One region of the Comamonas sp. Tr-654 genome, then DNA from elsewhere that is predicted to be linked to it. Evidence: predicted binding sites of a transcription regulator. Region 1 holds the regulator's gene; the other holds the start of a gene.
The links. Region 1 encodes sigma-54, which starts transcription at its own class of promoters, with help from an activator protein. Its sites were predicted from a motif close to TGGCANGNAANCTGCTTT; they were not measured.
Positions count from the first base shown of each region.

Region 2: nirB (nitrite reductase large subunit NirB) is a predicted target of sigma-54. The motif match lies at 13,014-13,031, and genes of this name have one in related genera.

Region 1 covers NZ_VWWQ01000002.1:8,160-23,687, forward strand. Annotated here, with positions in the region: gene F3J24_RS05675 (LysR family transcriptional regulator) at 1-306, shown strand, start outside; gene F3J24_RS05680 (DUF2214 family protein) at 391-837, shown strand; gene F3J24_RS05685 (TonB-dependent siderophore receptor) at 903-3,350, opposite strand; gene F3J24_RS05690 (FecR domain-containing protein) at 3,524-4,498, opposite strand; gene F3J24_RS05695 (sigma-70 family RNA polymerase sigma factor) at 4,495-5,058, opposite strand; gene argS (arginine--tRNA ligase) at 5,236-6,945, shown strand; gene F3J24_RS05705 (SPOR domain-containing protein) at 7,043-7,747, shown strand; gene F3J24_RS05710 (thiol:disulfide interchange protein DsbA/DsbL) at 7,903-8,553, shown strand; gene lptA (lipopolysaccharide transport periplasmic protein LptA) at 8,684-9,340, shown strand; gene lptB (LPS export ABC transporter ATP-binding protein) at 9,337-10,119, shown strand; gene F3J24_RS05725 (RNA polymerase factor sigma-54) at 10,265-11,866, shown strand; gene F3J24_RS24910 (hypothetical protein) at 11,949-13,241, opposite strand; gene F3J24_RS05735 (hypothetical protein) at 13,267-13,836, opposite strand; gene F3J24_RS05740 (aspartyl/asparaginyl beta-hydroxylase domain-containing protein) at 14,346-15,272, opposite strand; gene F3J24_RS05745 (DUF711 family protein) at 15,407-15,528, opposite strand, start outside.
Region 2 covers NZ_VWWQ01000003.1:666,727-682,254, reverse strand. Annotated here, with positions in the region: gene F3J24_RS12805 (transporter substrate-binding domain-containing protein) at 1-77, opposite strand, end outside; gene F3J24_RS12800 (DUF2760 domain-containing protein) at 543-1,196, shown strand; gene F3J24_RS12795 (Hsp70 family protein) at 1,200-3,164, shown strand; gene F3J24_RS12790 (Hsp70 family protein) at 3,546-6,419, shown strand; gene F3J24_RS12785 (tripartite tricarboxylate transporter substrate binding protein) at 6,615-7,643, shown strand; gene F3J24_RS12780 (DUF2809 domain-containing protein) at 7,656-8,081, shown strand; gene F3J24_RS12775 (nitrate regulatory protein) at 8,139-9,419, shown strand; gene F3J24_RS12770 (CmpA/NrtA family ABC transporter substrate-binding protein) at 9,673-10,944, shown strand; gene ntrB (nitrate ABC transporter permease) at 10,972-11,964, shown strand; gene F3J24_RS12760 (ABC transporter ATP-binding protein) at 12,074-12,886, shown strand; gene nirB (nitrite reductase large subunit NirB) at 13,177-15,528, shown strand, end outside.

The DNA of each region.
Region 1 (15,528 bases):
AGCGGCACCAGCGAGGTTGTGCACTTCAAGCCGGGCGGCCCGCTGGACTGCTCCGACGGTCAGGTGCTGCACGACTGGTGCCTGGGTGGCTGGGGCATTGCCTGGCGCAGCACCTGGGAGGTGGAGGCCGAAATCGCTGCCGGTCGCCTCGTGCCCGTGCTGGAAGAGTTTGCGGCGCCGCCCAACGGCATCTTCGTGGTCTTCCCCCAGCGCAAGCACATGCCGCTGCGCGTGCGCATGTGGATCGACTATCTCAAGCACCACTACAACCAGCCGGACTTCTTTCGACTTGGCGTGGATCTCTGAGCGGGCCTGAAACGGTAGACAATGGTCCGGCCGCCGTGGCCCGATCAGGGCCGCTGAACCCGTCCTTTTTTCTACGATGAAGCCATGACCTTTGAAGCTGTTCTTGCCAGCGCCCATCTGCTGGCAATCCTGACCTTGGTGGTGTTTCTGACCAGCCAGGCCGCCCTGTGCCGTGTGGAGTGGATGAATGCCGCCGTGGTGCAGCGTTTGGCCAGACTGGACATGATTTATGGCATTGCCGCCATCGTCCTGCTGCTGACCGGTATTGCGCGCCTGCTCTGGGGCGTCAAGGGCATGGGAGCCTATACGGCCTCGCCGCTGTTCCATCTCAAGATGACGTTGTTCGTCATCGCCTTTTTGCTCTCCCTCAAGCCCACACTGACCTTCCGCCGCTGGAAGAAGACGCTGGATGCGAGCGGTCAGCTGCCGGCGCCCGATGAGATCAAGCAGACCCGCAAATGGGTGATGTGGCAGGGCCATGTGGTGCCGGTGATTGCCGTGGTTGCCATCTTCTGGGCGCGCGGCATGTAGTCTGCGCCAGACCCGGCAAAAGGCAAAGGCCGCTGCAAAGCGGCCTTTTTTCATGTCTGCGGCATTCAGAATGTGCCGCGCAGCGTCAGCATCACATTGCGCGGATCGCCGTAGTGGCTGCTGTTGACCAGGTTGCCGATCGAGGTGTAGTAGCGCTTGTCGAACATATTGTTGAAGTTCAACGAGGCCTGCCACTGTCGGTTGATCTGGTAGCGCACATAGCTGCTCCAGACGGCACGCCCGGGGGCGGTGATGTCCACCGTGCCGATCTTGCGGTAGGAGGCGCTCTGGGTGTTCACGCCACCGCCTAGCGTGAAGGCACTCCAGGCGCCGGGCAGCTGGTAGGTGGTCCACAGGCGCAGCATGTGCTTGGGCGTGTAGGTATTGAAGTCCAGACCCTGGTTGTTGATGTCGCGCTCGTAGGTGTTGCGGTTGAAGGTATAGCCGGCAAACAGGTTCCAGCCGCGGCTGAGCTCGCCGCTGATCTCGGCGTCCAGGCCCTGGCTGCGCACGCGGCCGTCGTCGCTGTAGCAGTAGTAACCGTCGCGGCAGTTCGGGCCCGAGGCCAGATCTTCGGTGGCGCGGTTTTTCTGATCCACGCGATACAGGGCAAAGGCCGTGTTGGCACGACCGCCCAGGATCTCGCCCTTGAGGCCGACCTCATAGGTGGCGCCCTGGATGGGCTTGAGGTTCTGGCCCGCAGCGTTCAGCGACCACTGGGGATTGAAGATATTGGCATAGCTGGCGTAGGCCGACCAGCTGGGGTTGATTGCATAGATCAGGCCGGCAAACGGCATGAAGCGGTTGTTGTCCTGCAGGGTGGACGAAGGGGTGGCGGTGCCCAGCGTGGTGACGGTCGTGTCCCAGATGGTCTTGTAGGAGGCCGCACGGCCGCCGACCACCAGCTTGAGCGGGTCGCTCAGTTGCAGGCGCAGCGCACCATAGGCGCCCAGCTGGCGGGTGGTAGCCAGGCGGTTCTCGGTGTTGGCGTAGCGAATCTCGGCATCGCTGGGCTCGGCCCTGTAGGGGTTGGGTGCGAATACGTCGATGGGGGTGAACGGGGTCTTGGAGCTGTAGTCGGTGTTGACGCGCGTGTGGTTGTAGCTGGCGCCCAGCACCAGCTCGTGCTGGCGGCCGAAAGCCGTGAATTCGCCGGTCAGGTTGGCATCGATGCCCGAGGCTTTCTGGCTGGCATCGGTGATATTGGCCACGGTGCCGCCCAGGCCGGTGGCCGGGTTGACGGCGCGCTGTGAGGAGGCGTACTTGAGATAGACATCTTCCTGCACCTGGATGGCCGAAACCTTGGCGCGCCAATGATCGTTGAACTGGTGCGTCAGGTCGGCGTAGAGGGTTCGGGTGCTGTTGTCCTGGCGGTTCCAGTTGGCGCCCAGGTAGGTGGAGCGCGGCAGGGCGATGTCGCGCCCGTCGCTGTAGCGTGGCAGGCCCGAGATGAAGGGCCTGCCCTTGAAGGATTCGTAGCTGGCGCCGATGCTGACCTGGGTCTGGGGCGATAGGTCGTACTCCAGCGTGCCGTACAGCGTGTTGTTGCGGCGGTTGACGTAGTCGATGAAGGAATGCTCATCCTCCACGTCCAGCACGGCCCGGCCGCGCAGCGTGCCTTCGGCATTCAGCGCGCGGCTGCCATCGACCTGGGCCGCATAGCGGTCCCAGGAGCCGGCCTTGGCCGTGACGCTGACGCCGCCCTCTTTCAGCGGGCGCTTGCGTGCCAGGTTGACGGCACCGCTGGGATCGCCGCCGCCCTGCAGCAGCCCAGCCGAGCCGCGCAGAATCTCGGCACGGTCATAGATGGCGGTGCTGCCGCCGTAATTGCTGGAACGCCCGTACAGGCGCTGCACATTGACCCCGTCGTACTGGAGGGTGGCGATGTCGAAGCCGCGCGAGTAGATGTATTTGCCGCCCTGCGGGCTTTGCAGCAAGGTGATGCCCGTGGTGCTGGCCAGGGCGTCGTAGACCGAGGTGGCGTTCTGCTCGTCCATGAGCTGGCGCGTGACCACGCTGATGGACTGCGGAATGTCCTTCATGGCCTGTTCGCCCTTGCCTATGGTGACGGCGCGGCTGGTGTAGGAGCCCGTCTGTTCCGTGGTGGCATGGCGTTCTGCCTGCGCGGTCACGCGCACTTCTGCCAGGGTCGCGCCACTGCCTTGCTGTGGCTCGGCGGCGGATGCCGGTCTGCCGGCTGGCGCTGCACGCAGACTCCAGTTGCCGCTGGCGGTGTGCACCAGCTCCAGCCCGCTGCCGGCCAGGGCGGCGCGCGCGGCCTGCTCCGCGGTGTAGCTGCCGTGCAGGGCAGGGGCCGTGTGGCCGCGCACCAGCTCGGCATCCAGGCTGAGTTGCTGGCCGTTATCGGCTGCGATGCGTGCCAGGGTGCTGCCCAGGGGCTGGGCCGGCATATCGTAGTGGCGTTGTGCGGTCGGGGATGGGGTCTGGGCCTGGGCACTCATGGCGCAGGCCAGGGCCAGGGCGCTCAGGTGCAGGGAACGGTGGTGCAGCATGCATTGCTTTCGACAAGAGAAACAGGGTGCTCGATCAGGAGCTGTCCATGGCTTGTCGAGCCGCGGAGAAAAAGTGTTCAATTTTTTGCAAGCGGTAACGAGGCAACCGCTGTCTCGAAGGTTTGCTGCCGTTTGAGCGGCTTCACCATCGGGCGATGCGGTTCAGGCTGGCACTACTCGATCATCACCAGTGCACCACCGGAGTAGCTGCGCAGCCGGATGGGCAGGGTCTCGGCGAGTGCCGCCAGGGCGCGGTCGGTGTCCTCCAGTGAATAGGTGCCGTAGACCTGAAGCGCGGCTGCATGCGCCGAGACCCGAATCCATCCGCGACGATAGGCGCGCAGTGCCTGCACGACCTCGCCCAGCGGCAGGTCATGTGCTTCCAGCATGCCCTGCTGCCAGGCCGCCATACTGTTGGGCGCGCTGGCATCGGCCCAGATGCCCTGGGTGTCGAAGCGGGCGCTATGCCCTTCGGCTAGCACTTGCTGCTCACCGCCTGCGGTCGTGATGAGCACGCTGTGCTCCAGCATGCCGACGCTGCTGAACTGCGGATTCAGGCGCACGCTGAAACGCGTGCCTAGGGCGCGTATCTGTCCATGCATGGTTTGCACCACAAAAGCGGGTCCGCCCGGTGCCTGAGGCGCAGCCAGGGCCACCAGCGCCCCCTGGCGCAGAATGACGCGGCGCTGGCCTGCGTCGAATGCCAGATCGGCGGCCGAGCGTGCATCCAGTATCACCGTGCTGCCATCGGGCAGGGTGAATTCACGGCGCTGTCCGGTGTCGGTGCGCAGGCTGGCGCTCCATTGGGCAAGCGGGGTTTGGCGGTCCAGCAGCCAGCCGCAGCCGGCCGTTATGCCGCCCAGGGCAAGGGCACCGCGCAGGATCTTGCGCCGCCGACGCGTGCCGGCCTCGGCGCGGGCCAGGGTCTGACCCAGCAGCTGGCCCATGTGCTCGGTGCCCGAGCTGCGCAAGGGCTGCAGCAGATTCTGCAGCGGTGCTTGCAGCTGCTGCCAGGCCGCCCTGTGGGCGGGGGCGGCTTCCAGCCACTGTTCAAAGCCCCGGTGTTGCTCCTGGCTCATCTGGCCCGAATGCAGGCAGACCAGCCACTCGATGGCGGCCTCGGTGGCCGGATTGAGCGACGGGTTCATACCTGGCCTGCCCTGGCCGGTGCCAGACCGGCCTGCTGATGAAGCTGGGCGATCGCGATGCGGCGAAATGCTTCGGTCATATGGCGGCGCACGGTGCTGTGCGAGATGTCCAGCTGCTCGGCAATGGCGTGATAAGTCAGGCCATCGAGCTGGCTCAGCAAAAAGGTCTGGCGGGCCTTGAGGCTCAGGCCGTCGAGCGCATGGGCAATCGTGTCCAGCGTCTCCAGTAGCAGCGCCCGCTCCTCGGGTGAGGGGGCCAGCTCCGGAGGGCTCTCGCTCAAGGCCTGCAGATAGGCCTGCTCCAGCTCACGCCGCCGCCACAGCGTGAACAGCAGGCGCTTGGCGATCGTGGTCAGAAATGCGCGCGGTTCATCGATGGGCACCGGGTTGGGCGCTGCGACCACGCGCAAGAAGGTCTCGGAAGCCACATCCTGTGCCTCTGCCGTATTGCGCAGCCTGGCCTTCAGTCTTGACAGCAACCAGGCGTGATGGCCGGTAAACAGCTGTTGCGCCTGCTGCATGGGGTCGAGAGAGGGGCGGGGCGTGGGCATGGGCCGCATTCTAGTTTTAAATGAGAATGATTGCCATTTGATTGACCACTTGGTGTTGCTGGCAGGGCATGGGCAGACAGGAGATGCGGATCTGGGCTCGGTGCTCAGGCGCGTGAACCGGCCCTGGAACAAGGGTGTGGCGCCAGCGATTCGGCAGGACTTGAATCCGGCACGTAAAATCCCGCGATGCTCTCCGTCAAACAGGAATTGCTCGCAGCCCTGGCTGCTGAGCTCGAAACACTCTCGCCCGGCGCCGGCGCACGCGCTGCGTTTGAAAACCCCAAAGTGGCAGCCCATGGCGACTTCGCCTGCACGGCGGCCATGCAGCTGGCCAAGCCTCTGAAGGCCAACCCCCGGGCCCTGGGCGAGCAGCTCAAGACCGCACTGGAGGCTACTGCCGCCTTCCAGCAATGGGTGGATGCGATTGAAATTGCAGGCCCGGGATTTCTCAATATCCGCCTCAAGCCTGCTGCCAAGCAGGAGGTGGTGCGCGAGGTGCTGGCGCAGGCCGGGAAGTTCGGCTACCAGGCTGATCGCGGCGAGAACATCCTCGTCGAGTTCGTTTCCGCCAACCCCACCGGCCCTCTGCATGTGGGCCATGGCCGCCAGGCAGCGATCGGCGATGCGATCAGCAATCTGTATTCCACCCAGGGCTGGAAAGTTCACCGCGAGTTCTATTACAACGACGCGGGCGTGCAGATCGACACCCTGACCAAGAGCACCCAGCTGCGTGCCAAGGGTTTCAAGCCCGGTGACGAATGCTGGCCCACCGACAGTGACAACCCGCTGGCCAAGAATTTCTACAACGGCGACTACATTGCCGACATCGCCAAGGCCTTCCTGAACAAGGAAACCATCAAGGCTGATGACCGCGAGTTCACTGCCAATGGCGATGTCGAGGATTACGACAATATTCGCCAGTTCGCCGTGGCCTACCTGCGCAACGAACAGGACAAGGACCTGCAGGCGTTCAACCTGAAGTTCGACGAGTACTACCTGGAGTCCAGCCTCTATGAAAACGGTCATGTCGAGGCAACGGTCAACCGCCTGATCGCCAACGGCAAGACCTATGAGCAGGACGGCGCGCTGTGGCTCAGGTCCACCGACTACGGCGACGACAAAGACCGCGTGATGCGCAAGACCGACGGCGGCTACACCTACTTTGTCCCCGATGTGGCCTATCACATCCAGAAGTTCAAGCGCGGCTTCACCAAGGTGGTGAACATTCAGGGCACGGACCACCATGGCACTATCGCCCGCGTGCGCGCCGGCCTGCAGGCTGCCGATGTGGGCATCCCTGAGGGCTACCCCGACTACGTGCTGCACACCATGGTGCGCGTGGTGCGCAACGGCGAAGAGGTCAAGATCAGCAAGCGCGCCGGCTCGTACGTCACGCTGCGCGATCTGATCGAGTGGACCAGCAAGGACGCCGTGCGTTTCTTCCTGCTCTCGCGCAAGCCCGACACCGAGTACACCTTCGACGTGGATCTGGCCGTGGCCCAGAACAACGACAACCCCGTGTACTACGTGCAGTACGCCCATGCGCGTATCCAGTCCGTTCTGCGTGCCTGGCAGGAAGCCGGCGGTGCCGGCCTGGCGGCACTCAAGGATGTGGATCTGTCCGCGCTGGAAGGCCCGCAGGCCCAGGCCCTGATGCTGCTGCTGGCCAAGTACCCCGAAATGCTGACCGCTGCTGCCGAAGGCAACGCGCCGCACGACGTGACCTTCTACCTGCGCGATCTGGCCTCCAGCTATCACAGCTACTACGATGCCGAGCGCATTCTGGTGGACGACGAAAAGGTCAAGCTTGCACGTCTGGCCCTGGTCGCCGCCACGGCCCAGGTATTGCACAATGGTCTGGCTGTGCTGGGCGTGAGCGCGCCCGAGCGCATGTAATCCCGGTTTTCTGCCTATCGCTCCCTGCGGGTTGTAACGCGCGGGGCGATGGATCTGAGAACGGAACAATCGAAGCAGAAAGCGTTAAGCGACTGATATGAAGAACCAGCAACGCGGTGGAACCATCCTGGGGCTTATCTTTGGCATGGTCATCGGTCTGGCTGCGGCACTGGCCGTGGCCATCTATGTGACCAAGGTACCGGTGCCCTTCCTCAACAAGGGTGGCAACAACACTCAGCGCGATGCGGCTGAGGCCGAGCGCAACAAGAACTGGGACCCCAACGCACCGTTGCAAAGCCGCCAGCCCGCACCGGCGCCGGTGACACCGCCCGTCCCGCCCAGCGATGTGACGGTGACACCGCCCACGCCTGCTGTGCAGCCCACCGCAACCGGCGGAGTCACCACCCCGCCGGCACCCGCCACGCCGGACAAGACGGCCAAGCCCGGATCGGGCGATCCGCTGGGTGATCTGGTCAAGGAGCGCTCTGCGGCCGCCGACAAGGCCGAAAAGGCGCGCGCCGACAAGGAAAAGGCTGCGGCCCAGGCGGCATCGTCCTCGGACTCTGCATTCAACTACTTCGTGCAGGCCGGCGCTTTCCGCGGCCAGAGCGAAGCGGAAGCGCAGCGTGCCAAGCTGGCCATGCTGGGCTGGGAGTCGCGTATCAGCGAGCGTGAGCAAAACGGAATCACCGTTTTCCGTGTGCGCGTGGGACCGTTCAGCAAGCGTGACGACGCCGAGCAGCTCAAGGGCAAGCTCGACGGCGCGGGCGTGGACTCGACCCTGGTGCGCGCGGCGCGATAATCGGCCTTGCGAGGCGTTGTGCAGCCTCTCTCTGTGGTGCCCTCAGGCTGCGGCCCGAGGCGTCCCAGGCAGAGGGTGCGAGATTTAGGACTTTGCTGAACTTTTTGGGGCCGCTGGGCTCTGATACTGCAGACCTGATACAGGAGTTTGTTTAGATGAAACGTCGCGAATTCTCTCTGGCTGCCTCGGCAGCTGCCGCCGGTGCCCTGACTCTGGGCACCTCCTCCAGCTGGGCCCAGGGCGCCGCGCCCAAGGAAGGCAAGGACTACATCAAGCTGGGCAAGCCCGCCAGCGTGAGCGCGCCGGCCGGCAAGGTCGAGGTGATCGAGTTCTTCTGGTACAGCTGCCCGCATTGCAATGCCTTCGAGCCCCAGTTCGAAGCCTGGGCCAAGACCCAGCCCGCCGATGTGGTGGTGCGTCAGGTGCCCGTGGCCTTCAATGCCTCTTTCGTGCCCCAGCAAAAGCTGTACTACGCACTGGAAGGCATGAACCTGCTGCCCCAGCTGAACGCCAAGGTGTTCCGTACCATTCACGTGGACCGCAACCCGCTCAAGAACGACGACGCCATCTTTGACTGGATCGGCAAGCAGGGCGTGGATCTGGCCAAGTTCAAGGAAGTCTACAACTCCTTCACCGTGGCCAACCAGGTGCGCAAGGCCACCCAGCTGCAAAACGAGTATGACGTGGAAGGCGTGCCCGCCATGGGTGTGGCCGGCCGCTATTACACGGACGGCACCAAGGCTGGCAATATGGACAATGTGCTGCGCGTGGTCAATGCACTGATCGCCTCCAGCCGCAAGGCCTGACGCCAGGTTTCAGACGCCAACGACGTTTGATGCCCCGCAAGCCCGCCGTAGCGCGGGCTTTTTTGTGGGTGGTTTTTACGCAAGTTGCAAAAAGGGAATGACTACAATGGATGCAAGAAACGTGCCTTCCATGAAAAAAACACTCCTACCTCTCGCGCTGGCCTGCGCCCTGGCAGCAGCGACCGGCATTGCCCATGCCGAAAAGGCCGACAGCGCCAAGCCCATGAATATCGAGGCGGATGCGCTGCGTCACGACGAGCTGCAGCAGACCAGCGTCTTCACCGGCAATGTGGTGATGACCAAGGGTTCCATCGTGCTGCGCGGCGCCCAGCTTGATGTGCGTCAGGATGCCGAGGGCTATCAGTACGGGGTGATCAAGGCCGAGCCCGGCAAGCGCGCCTTCTTCCGCCAGAAGCGCGACACCGTGGCCGGTCAGCCCGAAGAGTTCATCGAAGGCGAAGGCGAAGTCATCGAATACGACGGCAAGGCCGATATCGTCAAGTTCATCCGCCGTGGCGAGATGCGCCGCTACCGTGGCGGCCAGCTCAGCGACCAGGTCACGGGCTCCATCATCGTCTACAACAACATCACCGACGTCTATACCGTCGATGGCCAGAAGACCAGCGGCGGCCTGCCTAGCTCCTCCGTGGGCCAGGGCGGTCGCGTGCGCGCCATCATGGCGCCCAAGGACGGTACGCCGGGCGCACAGCCCAAGCCCGCCACTCCTGCCACCCAATTGCGCCCGAGCATGACGCTGGGCGGCGAGAAAGCCGACGAGAAGAAATGAGTGAGCCGACCTTCTCCAGCAGCCGCAGCGGCGAGTCCGACAGCCGCCTGGAGGCCAAGCATCTGGCCAAGTCCTATGGCAGCCGCAAGGTGGTCAAGGATGTGTCGCTGTCCGTGCAAAAAGGCGAGGTGGTCGGTCTGCTCGGCCCCAACGGTGCGGGCAAGACCACATCGTTCTACATGATCGTGGGCCTGGTGCGTAGCGACGGCGGCGAGATCTTCATCGACGGCCAGCCGGTGGGCGGCATGCCGATTCACCAGCGCTCGCGCCTGGGCCTGTCCTATCTGCCCCAGGAAGCCTCCATCTTCCGCAAGCTCAGCGTGGAAGACAATGTGCGCGCCGTGCTGGAGCTGCAAAAGGACGAGCAAGGCAAGGCGCTGACGCAGGGCGAGATCGAAAAGCGCCTCACGGGCTTGCTGCAGGAGCTGCGCGTCGAGCATCTGCGCCAGTCGCCGGCGCTGGCGCTGTCCGGCGGTGAACGTCGGCGCGTGGAAATCGCGCGTGCCCTGGCCACGCAGCCGCGCTTCATCCTGCTTGACGAGCCGTTTGCCGGTATCGATCCGATTGCGGTGATCGAGATCCAGCGCATCATCGGCTTTCTCAAGGAGCGCGGCATCGGTGTGCTGATTACCGACCATAACGTGCGCGAGACGCTGGGCATCTGCGACCACGCCTTCATCATCAGCGACGGCCATGTGCTGGCCGAAGGCACGCCCGAGGAGATCGTGGAGAACGCCGATGTGCGCCGCGTCTATCTGGGCGAACATTTCAGAATGTGATGACCCCCACGCTCCCTCACTTTGTGTGGTCGCCGCCTGCAGAAGGGGCCCTGACCGGCTGCGCCGCGGTCTGCCTTGGGGCAGCCCTGCGGCAAACCCACTGCACTGTGCGCGTTTGCAATGATTGTCTGGGAGCCGCGCCTCGATGAAGCCAGGTCTCTCGCTACGCGTTTCGCAGCATTTATCGCTGACGCCGCAGCTGCAGCAATCCATCCAGCTGCTGCAACTCTCCACTCTGGAGCTGGCGCAGGAAGTCGAGCAGATGCTGGTCGACAACCCCTTTCTGGAGCGTGCGGGCGATGAGGCCGAAACTGCGGGAGATGCTCCTGTAGATGTAGCTGCTAGCGCCAATGAATACAGCACTTCAGATGGTATTCATGCTGAAAAAGAAGCATCGCAAGCGCAATTAGCTACTGAAACCGTAGCGGAAACACCGAGCCCTGAAACTCCAGAAACGCTGAACTGGGAGGCCGACGGCATGGACGGCCAGGACGGGGAGTGGGGCGGCGAATCCAGCAGCGAGTGGGAGACGCCCTCGGCCAGCAGCTCCACGCGCAACCGCGATGGCGATGATGAAACCGATGCCATCGATCTGGCGCGCGAGCACCAGAGCCTGACCGACTTTCTCCATCGCCAGGCCTTAAGCCTGCATCTGGGTGCGGCAGACACGGCGGCGCTGCGCTTTCTCATCGAGTCGCTCAGCGACGACGGTTATCTCGAGGATTCCCTGCAGGAGCTGGCGCAGAGCCTGGCCGGCGACGATCTGGAGGAGCGCGAGGAGCTGGAGCAGCACTTTGCCATTGCGCTGAAGCTGCTGCAAAGCCTGGAGCCGGTGGGCGTGGGCGCGCGTGATCTGGCCGAGTGCCTGCAACTGCAGCTGCGCGATCTGATCCGCACGGCCGAGGACGAGGGTACGACCGAGGCGCATATGAGCCGGCTGCTGCTGGCACAGGCCATCTGTTCCCAGCCCATGGACTTGCTGGCGCGGCGCGATCTGCGCAAGCTCACCAGCCTGTGCGGCGCGCGCGAGGAACAGCTGCGCGAGGCCATGGCCCTGATCGCCAGGCTGGAGCCGCGTCCGGGTCGGCGCTTTGTCGACGTGGAGCGCCATATCGTGGTGCCCGATGTCATCGTGCGTCCGGTGCGGGCCGGCTCGGGCCGGTCGGACTTTTCCGTGCAGCTCAACCCCGAGGTCATGCCGCGTCTACGCGTGCACGACATCTATGCCGGCGTGCTGCGTCGCCACAAGAACAGCGACGGTCATGCGGCGCTGCAGCAGCAGCTGCAGGAGGCGCGCTGGTTCATCAAGAACATCCAGCAGCGCTTCGACACCATCTTGCGTGTTTCCGAAGCCATCGTGGAGCGGCAGAAGAACTTCTTTGTGCATGGCGAGCTGGCCATGCGCCCGCTGGTGCTGCGCGATATCGCAGACACGCTGGGCCTGCACGAGTCCACTATCAGCCGCGTGACCACGGCCAAGTACATGGCCACGCCCCAGGGTACTTTCGAGCTCAAGTATTTCTTCGGTTCGGGCCTGGGCACGGAAACCGGTGGCAGTGCCTCCAGCACGGCCGTGCGTGCGCTGATCAAGCAGTTTGTCGATGCCGAAGATGCGAGAAAGCCGCTGTCGGACGCCAAGCTGGCCGACATGCTCAAGGAGCAGGGCATTGAGTGTGCGCGCCGTACTGTCGCCAAATACCGCGAGCAGCTCAAGATACCGACGACCACGCTGCGCAAGGCGCTGTAGCGAATCGCCGCGCGGCTCGGAGCGAAAAAAGGCAAGCGGCCTGATGAAGACCGCTTGCCTTGGGCTGGATGAGCGTCGTCGCTTATGGGGCCAGCGTTGCGGAGTACTTGCCGTTCTGGGCGTTCTTGCTCACCACGACATTGAACATGGCATAGACCGGGTTGTCGCCTGTGGCCGCGCCCAGGGTGACAGACTTGGTGCCCAGCACGCCGTCATCCCAGGATGCAACCTGTACCGTGGCGACTCTGCCGGCGGCTCTGGCGTAGTTGGCGATGGCGACCCGATAGGTGCCTTCCTGCAGTCTTGCTGAATCGCAGGATGCATAGTAGTGCTCAGGTCCGTAGGCGACGGTGTTGTCCACATCGAGATAGCCGCTGGCGCCGCGCATGTAGCGGTAGTAGACATGCGAGCCTCCGGGCTCATAGGTGTGCAGATCGACGTCACCGCTGCCGTCCCAGGTCAGCGTGGTGGTGAAAAAGCCGGATGTCGCTCGCGCCGGCGGGGCCACGAGTGTGGACAGTGCAGTCGTGATGTGGCTCTTCACGCGGTTGGAGATCTCCAGGCCGGGGTTGATGTAAATCTCGAGCAGACCGTGGCCGAGCAGGTCTTTTCCACCATTGATACCGGCAGGACGCTGCTGATAGGCGGGAATGCTGTCCGTGATGTCGGCCACGGTGCCTACGGCGCGCAGACCATTGATGACCAGATCCTTGTCAGCGAGAGTGTGCTCGCCGTTGAGCGTGGGTGAGGCCGGCGCAATATGCACTACCTTCACCGAGCCTACGGCGGCCTTGGGCGCAGCATAGGCATAGGCTGCGTTCGCGAACAGATTGCCCTGGGAGTGGGCGACCAAGAGAATCTTCTTGCCTTCGAGAATCCAGTTGTCGATGCGTGATTGATGCTCCATATAGTTGGCAAGCGTCGGCGGATTGCCCAGCATGGCCGTGAGATAGCGAATGGTTGCCGCGTTGCGCCAGTCGTTGAATCCATTGAGCAACTCTGCGGCCGCCGGCACGGAGTTGGTGATGTTGTCCCACCATGAACCGCCTCCATTCAGGGCTTCGAAGAAGAGCTCCAGGCGGCCTGCCAGCAAACCATCTTGCTCTTGCAGGCGCTGCTCGAAGGTCTCGACAAAATCTTCGAAGCCGTTTGAATAGTTGTACAGGGTTTCATACTTGATCTGATCGCCGCCGGGGGCGCTCTGACCGTGAATGCCTATAAGGACCCCCAAGGCCTGCGCAGCCTGTAGTTTCGTGGTTTGAACACCGTTCAGGAAGGCGAATTCAATACCGGTTTCCCGGCATAGATTCGTATCGGGATTGATGACTTGCGCGCCACCGGTAAGCGGAGCGCTGATGAATACGAGCGACAGCAATAAGCATGTGCATTGTTTGAAAAACTTATTCACAGGTATCTCCCTCTGGCCAAGCGGAGGACGTTCCATCGAGCGCCTTGTTGTATTTGAGATAGGCCAAGAGTCTGTCTTTGGTATTGGCCGTCATTGACTCCAGTTCTTGCCCGACTCTTGCCGGCTGCTTGGAACCTTCCGCTCCATTAAATTTTGAGAATATGCAACTGATTCCGCGAGAAATATCGCGATCAACGGCCTTAACTGCGTTGATGTCCTCGGTGTCGACGAGCAAGGCCTTTTGAAGGGCTTTTGCGGTTTGCAGCACGGCGGCAAGCTGGGCTCCGGTGTACTCGGCTGTCAAAATAGATTCAATATCGTCGCGAACACCGCTGGTATTGCTGTCGGGGCCGCTGATATCAGGGCCACGTTCCAACTTGGGAATCTCTCCGGACGACTCAAGTGCCGCGATTTTTTCAGCAGGAGTTTGAGTGACGCCAGGGCCTGGCGGAGTGCCACCGCCGCCTCCTCCGCCGCCACTGCTGTTACCGTCGCCACCGCCGCAGGCAACGATTGATCCCACGAGGGATGCAATCAATACCATTTTTATGGTTTTTAGCATTGCCACTCTCCTTGACGGATAGTTAATGGCTTTCGCGATTGAAAATGCATAAATTTCACTCCCTGCTGTTGTTTAATAAAAGGCCAATTCCTGTGATTTTTAACAGGTGAAGAAATTTTATCGACCTCCTTTTGAGTAAAATCTCTTATTAAGGGTAAACCCCATTATTGAAATAAGAGAGGTTTACGATTAATCAATACTCATGCCGGCTTGACAATTGTTTTCATGCTTAAAATGCTCTTTGACTGTGAGTAAAGGTTTTTAATGCCATATTTTGTAACCTGAGCTTAATTAATTTGAATTGAGGTTTCTCTAGGTAATGGCGGATATTGAGCGGCAGGCAACCGGCCAGGCATTGGGATGCTTTTGCTGTCTTTTGGACAGGAATACGCACGCTCCATAGGAGCGGAGTTTGAGACGGGATTTTTGAGAGGGTCCGCCGAGAAGGCGAAAAAAAGCCGCTGGACATGCGTCAGCGGCTTTTGGGAGGCTTTGCCTTCAGTGCAGGCCTATTGGGACGGAATCAACCACCAGATAAACCAGGCCAGCACGCCGATCATCAGTCCGAACTTGAGGATCTTGTAGAAGGTCGGATTCCAGTCGCGGAAGGCACGGCGGTACTTGCCCGCATAGAACGAGATCTTGAACAGCTTGCTGATCATGCCGCGCGGGTCGCCTTCGTTGTTGGGCGAACTGGCGGCGGCCACCACATTCTTGCCCAGCCAGTGGTTGAGCCATTGCGCAAAGCCATTGGTCATGGGGCGCTCCACATCGCAAAACAGCACGATGCGGTTGCCTTCGCTGCGGTTCTCTGCCCAGTGCATAAAGGTCTCGTCGAAGATCACGCCTTCGCCTTCACGCCAGCTATAGGGCTGGCCGTCGACCTCGATCATGCAGCGGTCGTCGTTGGGCGCCAGCACGGCCAGGTGATAGCGCAGAGAGCCTGCATAGGGGTCGCGGTGCAGGTTGAGCTTGGCGCCGGGCGGCAGCTCGGCAAACATGGCGGCCTTGACGCTGGGAATCGACTTCACCAGGGCCGTGGTCTTGGGGCACAGCTCCATGGCCGAAGGGTGGGCGTCGCCGTACCACTTGAGGTAGAAGCGCTTCCAGCCGGTCTTGAAGAAGGAGTTGAAGCCTGCGTCGTCGTTGTTGGCAGCAGCCTTGATCTGCATGTTCTTTTGCAGATTGACGGCTTCCTCGCGGATCTCGCGCCAATTGGCCTGCAGCGGCGCCAGTTCGGGAAAGGTGCTGGTGGGCAGATAGGGCGTGCGCGGCACCTTGCTGAACATCAGCATGAAGACGTTGAACGGCGCTGTGAACGTGGAGTGGTCAAACAATTGCTTGACCACCTTGTGGCGCACCTTGCCGCGCAGATGCATGTACAGCCCGCAGCCAAAGAAAAGCAGCACCAGTGCCAGAACGATAATTTTTGCCATAAGGATCAATTTTACCGGGGGCACCCCGGCTGCCACCATGGGGTTCTGTCAAACAGAACCGGGGTAGGGGAATATCAAAAGCAATAGCTGTCGGCACTTGGCTGTCAGGCGCGGCAGCCGGTCGGGATCGATATTCAGGGCAGGGCCAGCACGGCGCAGTTGCAAAGGTCAGCGCTTTCGAAGGCTGTTCTGTCGCCGGCTTTGAGCCCCGGCACGGGGAACAGTCGCACCGTCAGCGGCTTGTTGAGGCGAAAAG
Region 2 (15,528 bases), on a different contig from region 1:
GCCTGGGCACCGAAAGTGGTCATGGCGGCTACAAGGGCGGTACATGCCAGCGTCAGGTTCGCGGTCATCAGGCGCATGGGGGAGGTCTCCTCGGAAAGTGGGCGTATGGAAAACGCAATGCTGTTGTTGTTCGGTCGTTCCTGGTGCCACGCATTGCTGCAGCCCGTGAACCGGTAGGACCTGTGGCCGCAACGGCCTGTCTGTCAATGTTATGCAGCAACTATCCGGCAAATGGCGGCGGCTTCATAACGATGAAACGGAAGAAGGTCATGCTTGCGGCGTATGACCCGGCAGCGCGCTTCCCGGCGCGGCCGCAGGCGAGGCAAAGCCATAGCGGGAGGGCAGATCGGGCTTTTTGGGTAATATCTGCGCCTATTGCACAGGCCCGCGCGCATCCGTTTGCGACGCGTCCAGCCTTGTGTCGCCAGGGCCGGCCGTGCTGCTGCCACCTGGTCAGGCTCCGTTTTCGGTTCGCGCAGCCCAGCCCGCAAGGGCGCCACAGAGAGACTCTGCATGCGTGAACCCGTTTTGAGACAGACTCCATGACTGCCAATACTCCCCCCTCATTCCTGAGCCGCATCGCCATCGCGATCGGCAGTTTCTTTGCCATCCTCGGTAACGGCCGTCTGGCCGCCGACGTGACCCGTGTGCGCGCCGGTGAGGCCTTTGCCGCCGACGTCGCGCCCAAGGAAGTGCGCGTGGAAGTGCCGGTCGAGAAGATCGTCGAGGTCCGCGTCGAAGTGCCGGTCGAGAAAATCGTGGAGAAGACCGTCGAGGTTCCGGTCGAAAAACGCGTCGAGGTGGAAAAACTCGTCGCCAACGACAGCGCCGCCCTGCAGCTGCTGGGACTGATGCAGCGCGAGGCCCGCTTTGTGGACTTCATCCAGGAAGACGTCGCCCCCTATACCGACGCCGAAATCGGCGCTGCCGCGCGCGTGGTCCATGAAGGCTGCCGCAAGGTGCTGCGCGAGCATTTCACACTGAGCCCCGTGCGCAGCGAAGCCGAAGGCTCGCGCATCACATTGCTGGCCGGCTTTGACGCCGCTGCCGTGCGCCTGACGGGCAATGTGGTCGGCAATGCTCCGTTCACCGGCACGCTGTCCCACCGTGGCTGGCTGGTGACGGAGGTCAAGCTGCCCCAGCTCATCGACAGCCAGGCCGCCAAGGTCATCGCCCAGGCCGAAGTGGAGCTGTAAGCCATGAACATGTTTGCCTCCATCGCCGCATCCGGTGCGGCTTCCCAGGCCGCGCCCGTGGCTGCTGCCGCTCAGCCGCAAGGCGCTGCTGGCCAGGTCGATGTTCCTTCTGCCGGCGCTCAGTTCAGCATCGGCATCGATCTGGGCACCACGCACTGCGCGCTGTCCTATGTGAACAAGACCGCCAGCGATGGCGAGAAGGTGGTGCAGGGCGTGCTGGACATTCCCCAGCTCACGGCTCCCGGCAGTGTCGAGGCCAGGCCCCTGCTGCCGTCCTTTCTCTATCTGCCGCACGAGAGCGAGCTGACCGAGGCTGAGCGCAGCTTGCCCGGCGCGCCCGGTGATTTCATCACCGGTGAATTCGCCCGCAGCCGTGGCGCGGCCACGCCCATCCGCCTGGTCAGCAGCGCCAAGAGCTGGCTCTGCCACCCTGGCGTCGATCGCCGCGCCGGCATTCTGCCCGCCGATGCCCCTGAGGAAGTCAGCCGCATCTCGCCGCTGACCGCTTCCACCCGCTATCTCGCGCATCTGCGCCGCGCCTGGGAGCAGGCCCATCCCGAGGCCCCGTTCGAGCAGCAAGACATCACCGTCACCATCCCGGCATCGTTCGACCCCGCCGCGCGCGAGCTGACGGCCGAGGCCTGCAAGGCCGCGGGTTTTGCCAGGCTGACGCTGCTCGAAGAACCCCAGGCCGCGCTGTACAGCTGGATCCAGGCCAGCAGCGGCCAATGGCGCAAGCAGGTCAGGCATGGCGACATCATCCTCGTCGTGGACGTGGGCGGCGGCACCACCGACCTGTCGCTGATCGCGGTGCTGGAGCGCGAAGGCAATCTGGAGTTGCAGCGCATTGCCGTGGGCGAACACATTCTGCTGGGCGGCGACAACATGGACCTGGCCCTGGCCTATGGCGTGGCACGCAAGCTGGCGGCCGAGGGCAAGCAGCTGGATGCCTGGCAAACCCGCGCGCTGGCCCATGGCTGCCGCGCTGCCAAGGAGCAATTGCTGGCCGACGCAAGCCTGCAGGCCGTGCCCGTGGTCGTGCCCAGCCGGGGCAGCAAGCTCATCGGCGGCAGCATCCGCACCGAAGTCACCAAGGACGAAGTGCTGGCCATGCTGGTCGAAGGCTTTTTCCCCAAGGTGGCCGTCAGCGACAAGCCCAAGACCCGTGCGCGTGGCGCGCTCACGCAGCTGGGCCTGCCTTATGCCCAGGATGCGGCCGTCACGCGCCATCTGGCGGCCTTTCTGAGCCGCCAGGTTCATGCGCTGGCCGAGATCGATGGCCTGAGCGGCGATCAGATCGACGGCTCCACCTTTCTGCATCCCACGGCCATTCTGTTCAACGGCGGCGTGCTCAAGGCGCCGCAGATCGAGCAGCGCATTCTGGAAGTCATCAACGGCTGGCTGGACGACGAGGCCTGCGAGCCTGCGCGTCTGCTGGACGGTGCCAATCTCGATCTGGCCGTGGCGCGTGGCGCGGCCTATTACGGCCATATCGCCACCAGCGGCCGCGGCGTGCGCATTCGCGGCGGCACGGCCCAGTCCTATTACGTGGGCGTGGAGAGCAATATGCCCGCCATCCCCGGCATGGAGCCGCCCCTGTCCGCTCTGTGCCTGGCACCGTTCGGCATGGAAGAGGGCACGGAAGTCGCGCTGCCTGACGAAGAGTTCGGCCTGGTCGTGGGCGAGCCCGTGCGTCTGCGCTTCTTCGGATCGTCCGTGCGGCGCACCGATCAGGTCGGCACCATGCTGGACTTCTGGTCACCCGAAGAGCTGGTGGAGCTGCAGGAGATTGAGCTGAATCTGCCCGCCTCTGGCCGTGCGGCCGGCGAGGTGGTGCCCGTGACCCTGGAGGCGCGCGTGACCGATATCGGAACCCTGGAACTCAACGCCGTGCCCGTGGGCGGAAGCGAGCGCTGGAAGGTGGAATTCGATGTGCGTGCGGAGACCTCTGCCGAGGTTGCCGGGTAAGGCTGTTGAGTCGCTTGACTGCGAAAGCCCGCTGGCCGATTGGTTGGCGGGCTTTTTTGTACTGGACACGACTTACGCAAAACGGGTTCAGGCTGGGCGACTACTTCTGCAGGCAGGCCCTTGTTGCATTCTTGTTTGCGAAAGTCACAGCGGAGTTTGCGGTTGCATGTATGCCCGTGTCCAAAGCATGTCGCCCAAACAAGCCAGTGACACACGTGCGCTGAAACAGGGGTTAGGCCTTGTGGCAGGAGGCTACCCGAGCAGCAAAAGCTTTATTGCCAGCGACAGAGACCTCGCCGTCCGCTGATCCCGGCAGGCGATTCGGGCATCCGGCTCTTGTTACGATCGGCGACAGAGTTTTACGTGTCTCCGTCTCAGCCCATGCATTCATCCCGCCCCACCCACGCCGTCGGCATCGACCTGGGCACCAGTCACACGGTCGTGGCAAGCGTTGCGCTGGACGGTGCGACAAGCGATATTGCGCTGCTCGACATTCCCCAGCGCAGCACGGCAGGAGAGGTCGTGGCCCAGCCGCTGCTGCCTTCGGTGCGCTACCAGGCAGCCCCGGGCGAGCTGGGCGAGGGCTGGCGCCAGCCCTGGCCGCCGCAGGGCGCAGATGCAGCGGCGCCCTCCGTCATCGGTCGTTGGGCGCGAGACCTGGGAGCAGCCGTGCCGGGGCGGCTGGTGGCCAGTGCCAAAAGCTGGCTCTCGCATACCGGTGTGGATCGCACGGCCGCCATCCTGCCCTGGGGGGCCGGCGAGGACGTGGCCAAGGTATCGCCGCTGGCGGCCTCAAGCTCCTATCTGGCCCATGTGAAAGCAGCCTGGGACCAAGCCCATCCCGAAGCGCCACTGAACCAGCAAAGCGTGGTGCTGACGGTGCCTGCTTCATTTGACGAGGGCGCACGTGCGCTGACGCTGGAAGCCGCACAGATGGCGGGTCTGCTGCACGTTCAGCTGCTGGAGGAGCCCAAGGCCGCGTTTCACGACTGGCTGGTACTGCAGGGCGATGAGCTGGCCGCGCAACTGGCGGACAGCCGGCTGGTACTGGTGGTGGACGTGGGCGGGGGAACTACCGACCTGACGCTGATCCGCGTGGATGCAGCGGCCGACGGTGGCCTGCCGACGCTGACGCGCACGGCCGTCGGCGAGCACCTGATGCTGGGCGGCGACAACATGGATCTGGCGCTGGCCCATCAGCTTGAGACTGCGTTTGCGGCCAAGGCGGGAGAGCAAAACCAGAGACTGTCCGCCCAGCGCTTTGCCCAGCTGGTGCAGCGCTGCCGCATGGCCAAGGAACAGTTGCTGGCGCAGAACGCGCCAGAGCAGATCGGCATTACCCTGCTGGGGGGCGGCAGCAAGCTGCTGGCAGCGACTCACAGCGTCACGCTGAGCCGCGAGCAGGTGCGGCAGTCGGTGGTCGACGGCTTTTTGCCGGTCGTCCAGATCAGTGATATGCCCGCCAGGCGTCAGGGTGCGTTGCGCGGCTTTGGCCTGCCCTATCCAGCCGATGCGGCCATCAGCCGTCATCTGGCGCAATTTCTCGGCCAGCATGCAAGCGAGGGGCTGCCAGATACTGTGCTGCTCAACGGCGGTGTGTTCCACGCCCATGCCATGGTGCAGCGTCTGACGCAATTGCTTGACCGGTGGCGCGGCAGCCCGGTGCGCGTGCTGCACAACCCGCACCCGGACTGGGCCGTGGCGCGCGGTGCGGCGGCCTATGGGCTGGCGCGCCATCAGATCGAGCTGGCTGCGGCCCAGATTGCTGCACCCAACCGGCCTGAAGCACGGGCCGGGCAAGCGTCAGCGGTGGTCAAACCCTTGGTGCCGCGCATTGGCGGCGGTTCGGCGCGCAGCTACTGGCTGCTGCTTCCGGGCAAGAAGGGCGAGGCTCCGCAAGGCCTGTGCCTGCTGCCGCGTGGCACGGAAGAGGGCGTGCGCATGGTGCTCTCGGGCCGGCGCTTTGCGCTCAGGCTGGGCCAGGCCGTGCGCTTCAATTTGCTGGCCAACAGCCAGAGCCATTTACCTGCGCAGGCCGGCCAGATTGCAGCGCTGACCGGCGATGGCTGGGTGGAGCTTCCGCCCCTGGCCACGGTGCTGCCCGCGCCCGAAGGCCGCTCTGCTGCCCAGGTCGAGGTGCAGCTGCAAGCCTGCATGAGCGAGGTCGGCACGCTGGAAGTGCGCTGCGTGGCCGTGCAGGACGCAGGCCAGTCCTGGTTGCTGCCCTTTGCCGTGCGCGGTGCAGTGACTGCGGAAACCATAGCTGGCTGCCCAGACCCACAAAGCGCTGAAGCCCAACAACAATCCAATTCTGTAGCGACCAAGTTGCCCGACGCCGTGGCCTTGATAGACCGCATCTTTGGCACGCAGGCACAGGAGGTGACGGCCAAGGAAGTGCGCCAGCTGCGTCAGTCGCTCGAAAGAGTCCTCGGCCCGCGCGAGGGCTGGGAGCTGGGCCTGCTGCGTGCCCTGTTCGATGCGCTGCTGGCCCGTGCCAGGCGCCGCCGCCGCACGGCCGACCATGAGCGCGTCTGGTTCAACCTTGCCGGCTGGTGTCTGCGCCCAGGCGTGGGGGCGGAACTCGATGGCTGGCGCATAGACCAGGTCTGGGCCTTGTATGGCCAGGGCCTGGGTCATGCCAAAGATGCCGCCAACTGGACGGAGTGGTGGGTGTTCTGGCGCCGCGTGGCTGCGGGTCTGAACGAGGCCCGGCAGATGGAGCTGCTCGAAGACGTGGCCGGCCATATGCAGAAGGCCGTGCAGCAGAACACGCGCGGCAAATCCAGCCATGGCAGCTATGACGACATGCTGCGCCTGTTCGCGGCCATGGAGGCCGTTCCCTGGCAGTACCGCCAGGAAATGGGGCAGTGGATGCTGCAGCGCCTCAGGCGCGAGGGTGAAACCGTGCAGACCTGGTGGGCCATAGGCCGCCTCGCGGCACGCCAGTCGCTGGCCGCCAACGCCCATCTGGTGATGCCGCCCGAGGCGGCGCTGGAGTTCCTGAACGCCACGCTGGCCCAGGACTGGCGCAGGAACGAAACCGCGATGTTTGCCGCCGTGCAGATGGCCCGCATGACGGGCGACCGCGCGCGTGACCTGCCCGATGCCATCAGAGCGCAGGTGCTGGAGAAGATGCGCAGCAGTGGTGCGCCCGAACGCTGGATGACCATGGTCGAGCAGGTGGTGCAGATGGAGGCCGAGGATCACAAGCGCAGTCTGGGCGACAGCCTGCCGCCGGGCCTGGTGCTGTTGTGAAGAGGCCGAGCCGCTGCTGGCAGGTTTGTGGCCACGGCATTTGCAGGAGGCCGCCCCTGCCAAAGACGATGGCCGAACAGTGAGTGCCGTTCAGGCCGCCCGGCGAGCGATGCAAGAATGGCTCGTTGCATGGGACGATAGGCCGGCATGGAGGGCTGGCAGCATCCATGTCCACCACCACAGGAAATGATTGCCATGAAGTATGAAGAAACTGCGCGCACCGAGACTGCGCGAAACGCTGTTTTTATCTCCGGAACCCGACGTCGCTCGCTACTGCTGGCGGCACTGGCTACCGTGGTGGCCGCTCCTCTGACGCAAGCATTGGCGCAGGGCGGCAGCTGGCCCACCAAGCCGATAACCTTTGTCGTGCCCCAGGCACCGGGCGGTGCCAACGATGTGATTGCGCGTGCCGTGGCGCAGGGGCTGGAGAATTCGCTGGGCCAGCCCGTCATCGTGGAAAACCGTGCCGGTGCCAACGGCAATCTGGGCACGGGCCAGGTGGCGCGCAGCGCGGCCGACGGCTACACCTTTCTGGTGACGGCGCAAAGCGCCTACACCATCAATCCGGCGCTTTATTCCAGGGTGCCGTTCGATCCCATCAAGGATTTCACTCCCGTGATGCAGCTGGCCGTCGCGCCTTATCTGCTGGTGGTAAATCCGAACTTTCCGGCCAAGAATCTGGACGAACTGGTGGCCTATGCCAAGGCGCATCCGGGCAAGGTGGAATACGCTTCTGCCGGCAATGGCACGCTCAACCATCTGTTGGGCGAGATGCTGAAGAAGCAGAAGAACGTGAGCCTGCTGCATGTGCCTTACAAGGGGGCGTCGGCTGCCGCCACCGATGTGGTGGCCGGCCAGTTGCCGGTGACCTTTGGCAGCTTTCCCGGCGTGATGCCTTTTGTCAGCAGCGGCAAGCTGCGCGTGTTGGGCGTGGCGTCCGATAGGCCGACATCGCTGGCGCCCGAGATCCCCGTGCTGGGCAAGGGCCTGGCCGTGACCAGCTGGTATGGCTTGTTTGCACCAGCCGGTACGCCGCAGCCGGTGGTGGACAAGCTCCATCAGGCAGTGAAGACCGTGCTGGCCAGGCCCGAGATGGCAGAGCGTCTCAAGACCCTGGGCGCCGAGCGCGTAGAGTCCACGCCGCAAAGCTTCAAGGCCATGCTGCCGGCCGAGCTGGCGTACTGGAAGCAGGTGGTCAAGGACTCCGGCGCGCATATCGACTGAGGAGACGACAGCTTGTTGATACATCTGGCCGCTGGCGGATCCTTTCGTCGCTCACGGGCGGGGTTGACCCTGCTCATTGGGGCGGTCATCGCCATCGGGCTGGCCTCGCGCCGGGGCTACGTGCCCTTTCCCGCCGTGCTGGGCAACTATCCGGGCGATGCGCTCTGGGCCTGGGTGGTGCTGCTGTGCGTGGCCTGGCTGCGGCCGGCCATCACGCGTGGCAAGCTCATGACATGGTCCCTGGTCATCGCCTTTGCCATCGAGTTCCTGCAGCTCTATCAGGCCCCCTGGATGCAGGCTGTGCGCGCCAACAAGCTGGCCTATCTGGTGCTGGGCAATGGCTTCGATCCTCTGGATCTGCTGGCCTATGTCGTGGGAATCGGTGTGGGTGCCATGGTGGACCAGCTCTGGGAGAGGCGGCAGCGTCGCCCTGCCTGAGATGGCATGAAATGTGCTGATCGTCCACGGCATCAACATGACGACAAGCACTACCCCATGAAAACGCCTCTGCACTATCTGGTGGCTGCAAGGCAAAGCGAGATTGCCGAGCTGGAACAGATCAGCCGCGCCAGCAGCCTGGTGGCGAGCATGTCCGAGCTCGTCCATGCGCTGCAAAAAGAGCGCGGTCTCTCGAATATCTTTCTGGTCAGCGGCGGTGCACAGGCGCAGCAGAGCCTGCTCGACCACGGCCTTCATGTGGACCAGGTCATGGAGCGGGTCTGCCTCGCACTTGAAGAGCTGGGCGCGCGGGCGCCAGGTGCGCATGGCGCTCGCTTGTTCAATGCGATCGCCAATGCGCTGCAAGGCTTTGAAGCCCTGCCGCTGCTGCGCCGCAGGCGCGATGCGCTGCAGCTGAGTGCCGAAGACTGCACGCAGGCGCTGATCCGCATGATTGCGGCCTGCCTGACCGTGGTGTTCGAGGCGGCGGACAGCGCCTGCGATCCCGATATCGCGAAATTGCTGGTGGCGCTGTTTCATTTCATGCAGGGCAAGGAGCTGGCGGGCCAGGAGCGCGCCACAGGGGTCGCGGCGTTTACCGCAGGGGCCGGCAGGACAGAGCGTCAGCGCCATTGGCTGCATCTGATTGAATCGCAGGAGCGCTGCTTTCAGGTGTTTGCAGACTTCGCCAGCCCCTCGGGAATGGAGCGCTGGCAGCAGCAATGCGGGGCCTGTCCCGATATGACGGTGATCGAGCGGCTGCGCCGCCTGGGCTGTACGGCCGGTGACGGCCTGGCGCTGGACCGCAGCCTGAGCTCGCCTTGGTTTGAAGCCTGCTCCAGCCGGCTCGATGCCATGCACCAGATTGAGGCATTCCTGGCCGAGGAGCTGCAGGCCCAATGTCTGCGCAAGCTGGAGCAGGCGGGCGCGGCGCTGAGTCAGCAAAAGGCGCTGCTGGAGATGCAGCCGCAGCCTGGGACTCGCGCCGAAGCGGCTGCGGCCTTTCTGGGGGCCACGCAGCCAGCAGCCTCCTTGCCTGCGGAGGGCGCATACGGGCTGCAGCTCGAGAAGAGCATTGTCTTGCTGGTGCAGGAGCAGTCCATGCGCCTGCAGGACATGCAGACCGAGATCGACAAGGCGCGCGCCACGCTCAAGGAGCGCAAGACCATAGAACGGGCCAAGGGCGTGCTGATGAACTACCGCCAGCTCAGCGAGGGCGAGGCCTACAAGCTGATCCGCCAGACGGCCATGAACCAGAACCGGCGCATGCTGGATGTGGCCGAGGCGATTCTGGCCACGGTGGACCTGCTGCCTGGCAGCACCAATTCATCGCTATGACAGCGCTGTGCTTGTTGCGCTGCACCAAATATGGGCCAAAACCGGGGTAGCAAAGCCTGCTCCACCTCTGATCAAGGTCTGGCATGGTTTGTGCATGACTGTTGATGTCAAGCAGACCAAAGGCGGTCGCGCTTAAAGCGTTATTACGAGTGACCTGGGACAACGGCGTCCTTTTCTCCTCACACCCGAGGAGGGAAGGGCGCCTTTTTGTTTTCCGGATCGCCTTCACCACGATTCTTGATGGAGTTTTCTCATGAGCCAGCGCCTTTCTTCGACTACTGCTCCCGTGCCGGAGCCCGTATCTGCCGGCGGCCGGCGTGAGTTTCTGCGTGTGGCCGGCGCCGCCGCCCTCTATGGCACTTTGGGCCACCACGGCGCCTGGGCCGCAGGCTCCGACGCGCCGGAGAAGAAAGAGGTCAAGATCGGCTTCATTCCGCTGACCGATTGCGCCAGCGTGGTCATGGCCTCGGTGCTGGGTCTGGACCAGAAATACGGCGTGAAGATTGTTCTCAGCAAGGAGGCGAGCTGGGCCGGTGTGCGCGACAAGCTGGTCAATGGCGAGCTGGACTTCGCCCACGTGCTCTACGGCTTGGTCTACGGCCTGCACCTGGGCGTGGGCGGCCCCAAGAAGGACATGGCCGTGCTCATGGGGCTGAACAACAACGGCCAGGCGATCACGCTGTCCAAGGCCCTGGCCGACAAGGGGGCGGTCGACGGAGCCAGTCTGGCCAAGGTCATGGCCAAGGAAAAGCGCGAATACACCTTCGCCGGCACCTTCCCCACCGGCACCCACGCCATGTGGATGCATTACTGGCTGGCGGCTGCAGGCATCAACCCCTTGTCCGAGGCCAAGCTGATCACCGTGCCGCCGCCCCAGATGGTGGCCAATATGCGTGTGGGCAATATGGATGGCTTCTGTGTGGGCGAACCCTGGAACCATCGCGCCATCATGGACGGCATAGGCATTACGGCAAACACCACACAGGACATCTGGAAGGACCATCCCGAGAAGGTGCTGGGAACCACGGGTGAGTTCGCACAGAAGAATCCCAACACCTGCCGCGCCGTGATGATGGCGATTCTCGAAGCCGGCCGCTGGATCGACTCCAGCCTGCAGAACAAGACGAAGATGGCCGAGACCGTGGCCCAGAAGTCCTATATCAATACCAGCGTGGACGCCATTAACCAGCGCATTCTGGGGCGCTACCAGAATGGCCTGGGCAAGACCTGGGACGACCCCAACCACATGAAGTTCTTCAACGACGGGGCCGTGAACTTCCCCTATCTGTCGGACGGCATGTGGTTCCTCACCCAGCACAAGCGCTGGGGCCTGCTCAAGGCCCATCCCGACTATCTGGCCGTGGCCAAGCAGATCAACCGCATCGACCTTTACCAGCAGGCGGCCAGCCAGCTCAAGGTCAGTGTGCCCAAGGATGTGCTGCGCAGCAGCAAGCTGATCGACGGCGTGGTCTGGGATGGCAAGAACCCGGCCCAATACGCTGACGGTTTCAAGATCAAGGCCTGAGGCCGCCCCACCTAACGGAGAGACATCATGGTCAGTGCCGCACTTCATTCGCCGCTGGAACTCGATCCCCCGCATGACCCCAAACTGGCCGCTCTGGCCGCCAACGATGCACAGCTGGAAACTGCAGAAAAGGCAGTTGGTAACGCAGATATTTCAAGGGCTGAAGTGAAAAAAGATACTGCTGTCGTCAAGGCATCCCCGGCGGTGATCTCGGCACCGCCCAGCCGCTGGCGCCGGCACGCGGAAGCGTTTGCTGGCCAGGTATTGCCGCCGCTGCTGGGGCTGGCGCTGCTGGTCGGCCTGTGGTCGCTGGTCTCCAGCACCACCGGCAAGAGCATTCCTACCCCGGCCGAGACCTGGGAACAGGCTCTGCAGGTGTTCAGCGATCCCTTCTACCGCAACGGACCCAATGACCAGGGCGTGGGCTGGAACGTGCTGTCCTCGCTGCAGCGCGTGGCCCTGGGTTTCGGTCTGGCGGCGCTGGTCGGCATCCCCTTGGGTTTCGTGATCGGGCGCTTCAGCTTTCTGTCGCTCATGTTCAACCCCTTGATCAGTCTGCTGCGTCCGGTGTCGCCGCTGGCCTGGCTGCCGATAGGCCTGCTGGTGTTCAAGGGCGCCAATCCGGCAGCCATCTGGACCATCTTCATCTGCTCGATCTGGCCCATGGTCATCAACACCGCAGTGGGCGTGCAGCGTGTGCCCCAGGACTATATGAATGTGGCGCGCGTCCTGAATCTGTCGGAGTGGAAGATCGCCACCACCATTCTGTTTCCTGCGGTGCTGCCCTATATGCTGACCGGCGTGCGCCTGGCCGTGGGCACTGCCTGGTTGGTGATCGTGGCCGCCGAGATGCTGACGGGCGGCGTGGGCATAGGTTTCTGGGTCTGGGACGAGTGGAACAACCTCAATGTCAAGAACATCATCATCGCCATCTTCGTGATCGGCATCGTGGGCCTGGTGCTGGAGTGGGCCCTGGTCAAGCTGGCCTCGGCCTTTACGTTTGAAGAGGTCAAGACTTAACCCACCCCTGAGCCGCGCCCTCGGGCTCGTCACCCCCTCAAGGGGGCACCACCGGTGGCCCGGCAAAGCCGGCGTTACGGTGGCCTCGGAAAAAAGCAAGGAGTACCTCATGCATACCTCTCTCAGCACCAAGTACATCGAGATCCACGGGGTGGAGCAGACCTTCAAGACTGCCAAGGGACTGTTTCCCGCACTGCGCGACATCAATCTGAACATTGCCAAAGGCGAGTTCGTCAGCCTCATCGGGCACTCGGGCTGCGGCAAGTCGACACTGCTCAATCTGATTGCGGGCCTGACCATTCCCACGGGCGGTGCATTGCTGTGCGCCAACAAGGAAATCAAGGGCCCCGGCCCCGAGCGTGCGGTGGTCTTCCAGAATCATTCGCTGCTGCCATGGCTGACCTGCTGGGGCAATGTGCATCTGGCCGTGGAGCGCGTCTTCGGCAAGCGCGAAAGCAAGGCACAGCTGGCGCAGCGCACCGATGCGGCGCTGGCCATGGTTGGGCTCAGCCATGCGGCGCAAAAGCGCCCCGGAGAGATCTCGGGCGGCATGAAGCAGCGCGTGGGCATTGCCCGCGCCCTGTCCATGGAGCCCCAGGTGCTGCTCATGGACGAGCCCTTCGGCGCTCTCGACGCCCTGACGCGTGCCAAGCTGCAGGACGAGTTGCTGGAGATCGTGGCACGCACCCAGAGCACTGTGGTCATGGTCACGCACGATGTGGACGAGGCCGTGCTGCTGTCCGACAAGATCGTGATGATGACCAACGGGCCTGCGGCCACGATTGGCGAGGTGCTGCATGTGGCGCTGCCACGCCCGCGCAGCCGGGTGGAACTGGCCGAGGATGCGCAGTACCAAAGCTACCGCAAGGCGGTGATCGACTTTCTCTACACGCGCCAGGGCCATGTGGAGAAGGCGGCCTGAGCCTTTTTTGATTTCAAGCTGCATGGCGCCTTGGTGCGCCATGTTTGTTTTGCACAGCAATAAAGCGGCCATGCACAAAAGCAGTGCATGCCGCGGGATGGAATAGCCTCTTCAGGCTGAGAAAAGCTGGCACAGCAATTGCATGTTGTTCAGCGTGGCCAAGGTGGGTCACCGGGGGATGGTGCAAGGCTGGACCAGAACCCACAGACAAAGACGTCTACGCGTTCATGCAAGTCATGAAGCGCGCAGACGTCTTTTTTTTGGCTTTGCAGATGCCCACGGGGACTCAGATGAAAAAATCCAAACTGGTCATGATTGGTAACGGAATGGCAGGCGTGCGCGCGCTGGAAGAGCTGCTGGCCATCGCCCCCGATCTGTACGACATCACGGTCTTCGGCGCCGAGCCGCATCCCAACTACAACCGCATCCTGCTCTCGCCCGTGCTGGCCGGCGAGCAGACGCTCGGCGATATCGTGCTCAACGACTGGTCCTGGTACCAGGACCACCATATCCTGTTGCACGCCGGCTATACCGTGACGGCCGTTGACCGGGCCCGGCGCACCGTGCATGCGGTCAATGCCCAGGGTGAGACCGCCAGCGCCGAGTACGACCGACTGATCATGGCGACGGGCTCCAAGCCCTTCATCCTGCCCATCCCCGGCAAGGACCTGGAGGGCGTGCTGGCCTACCGCGACATTGCCGACACCGAGGCCATGATCGAAGCGGCCAAGACACTCAAGCATGCAGTGGTGATCGGCGGTGGCCTGCTGGGACTGGAAGCGGCCAACGGCCTCATGAAGCGCGGCATGCAGGTCACCGTGGTGCATGTCGGCGACTGGCTGATGGAGCGCCAGCTCGACGACCAGGCGGGCCGCATGCTGCAGAAATCGCTGGCCGAGCGCGGCATGCAGTTCTGCATGCAGGCGCAGACGCAGGAGCTGCTCGGCGACGAAGACGCCGGGCGCAGTGGCCGCGTGCGCGCCGTGCGTTTCAAGGATGGCAGCGAGATCCCGGCCGAACTGGTGGTGATGGCCGTGGGCATTCGCCCCAGCACCGAACTGGCCGAGTCCATGCATCTGCATGTGAACCGCGGCATCGTGGTCAGCGACACGCTGCAGACCGTGACCGACCCGCGCATCTATGCCGTGGGCGAATGTGCGGCGCACCGTGGCATTGCCTACGGACTGGTGGCGCCCCTGTTCGAGCAGGGCAAGGTGCTGGCCAACCATCTTGCGGAGTTCGGTATCGGCCGCTATCTGGGTTCGCTGACCTCGACCAAGCTCAAGGTCACGGGCATCGATCTGTTCTCTGCAGGCGATTTCCAGGGCGGCGGCGATACCGAGGACATTCTCATGAGCGACCCCTACGCGGGGGTCTACAAAAAGCTGGTCATCAAGGACGACAAACTGGTCGGTGCCTGCCTGTATGGCGACACGGTGGACGGCAGCTGGTACTTCAAGCTGCTGCGCGAGGGCCGCAGCGTGGCCGATATCCGGGACAAGCTGATGTTCGGCGAATCCAATCTCGGCGATACCGGCCACCAGGGGCAGAGCAAGGCCGCGGCCATGGCCGACGGCGACGAGGTCTGCGGCTGCAACGGCGTGACCAAGGGTGCGATCTGCAAGGTCATCAAGGACAAGGGCCTGTTCACACTCGACGATGTGCGCAAGCACACCAAGGCCAGTGCCAGCTGCGGCTCCTGCACCGGGCTGGTGGAGCAGATCATCATGTTCACGGCCGGCGGTGACTACTCGGCCGCCCCCAAGACCAAGGCCATGTGCGGCTGCACCGACCACGGGCACCAGGCCGTGCGCGATGCGATCCGCGAGCACAAGCTGCTGAGTACCGATGCGGTGTTCCGCTTCATGGAGTGGCGCACGCCCAATGGCTGTGCCTCCTGCCGCCCGGCCGTCAATTACTACCTGATCAGCACCTGGCCCAAGGAAGCCAGGGACGACCCGCAAAGCCGCTTCATCAACGAACGCAGCCACGCCAATATCCAGAAGGACGGAACCTACAGCGTGATTCCGCGGATGTGGGGCGGCGAGACCACGGCCTCCGAGCTGCGCCGCATTGCCGATGTGGTGGACAAGTACCAGATCCCCACCGTGAAGGTCACGGGCGGTCAGCGCATCGATCTGCTGGGCGTGAAAAAGGAGGATCTGCAGGCCGTCTGGAACGATATAGGCATGCCCTGCGGTCATGCCTATGCCAAGGCCCTGCGCACGGTCAAGACCTGTGTGGGCAGCGAATGGTGCCGCATGGGCACGCAGGACAGCACCCAGATGGGCAAGGACCTGGAGCGCGCCATGTGGCGCATGTACGCACCGCACAAGGTGAAGTTCGCGGTCAGTGGCTGCCCGCGCAACTGCGCGGAGTCCGGCATCAAGGATGTGGGAATCATCGGTGTGGACTCGGGCTGGGAGATGTATGTGGGCGGCAACGGCGGCATCAAGACCGAGGTCGCGCATTTCTTCACCAAGCTCAAGACCGCCGAAGAGGTGATGGAGTACACGGGCGCCTTCATGCAGCTGTACCGCCTGGAAGGCTGGTATCTGGAGCGCACGGTGCACTACATCAATCGCGTGGGTCTGGACTATGTCAAGCGACGCATTCTCGACGATGCCGAGGGCCGCAAGGCG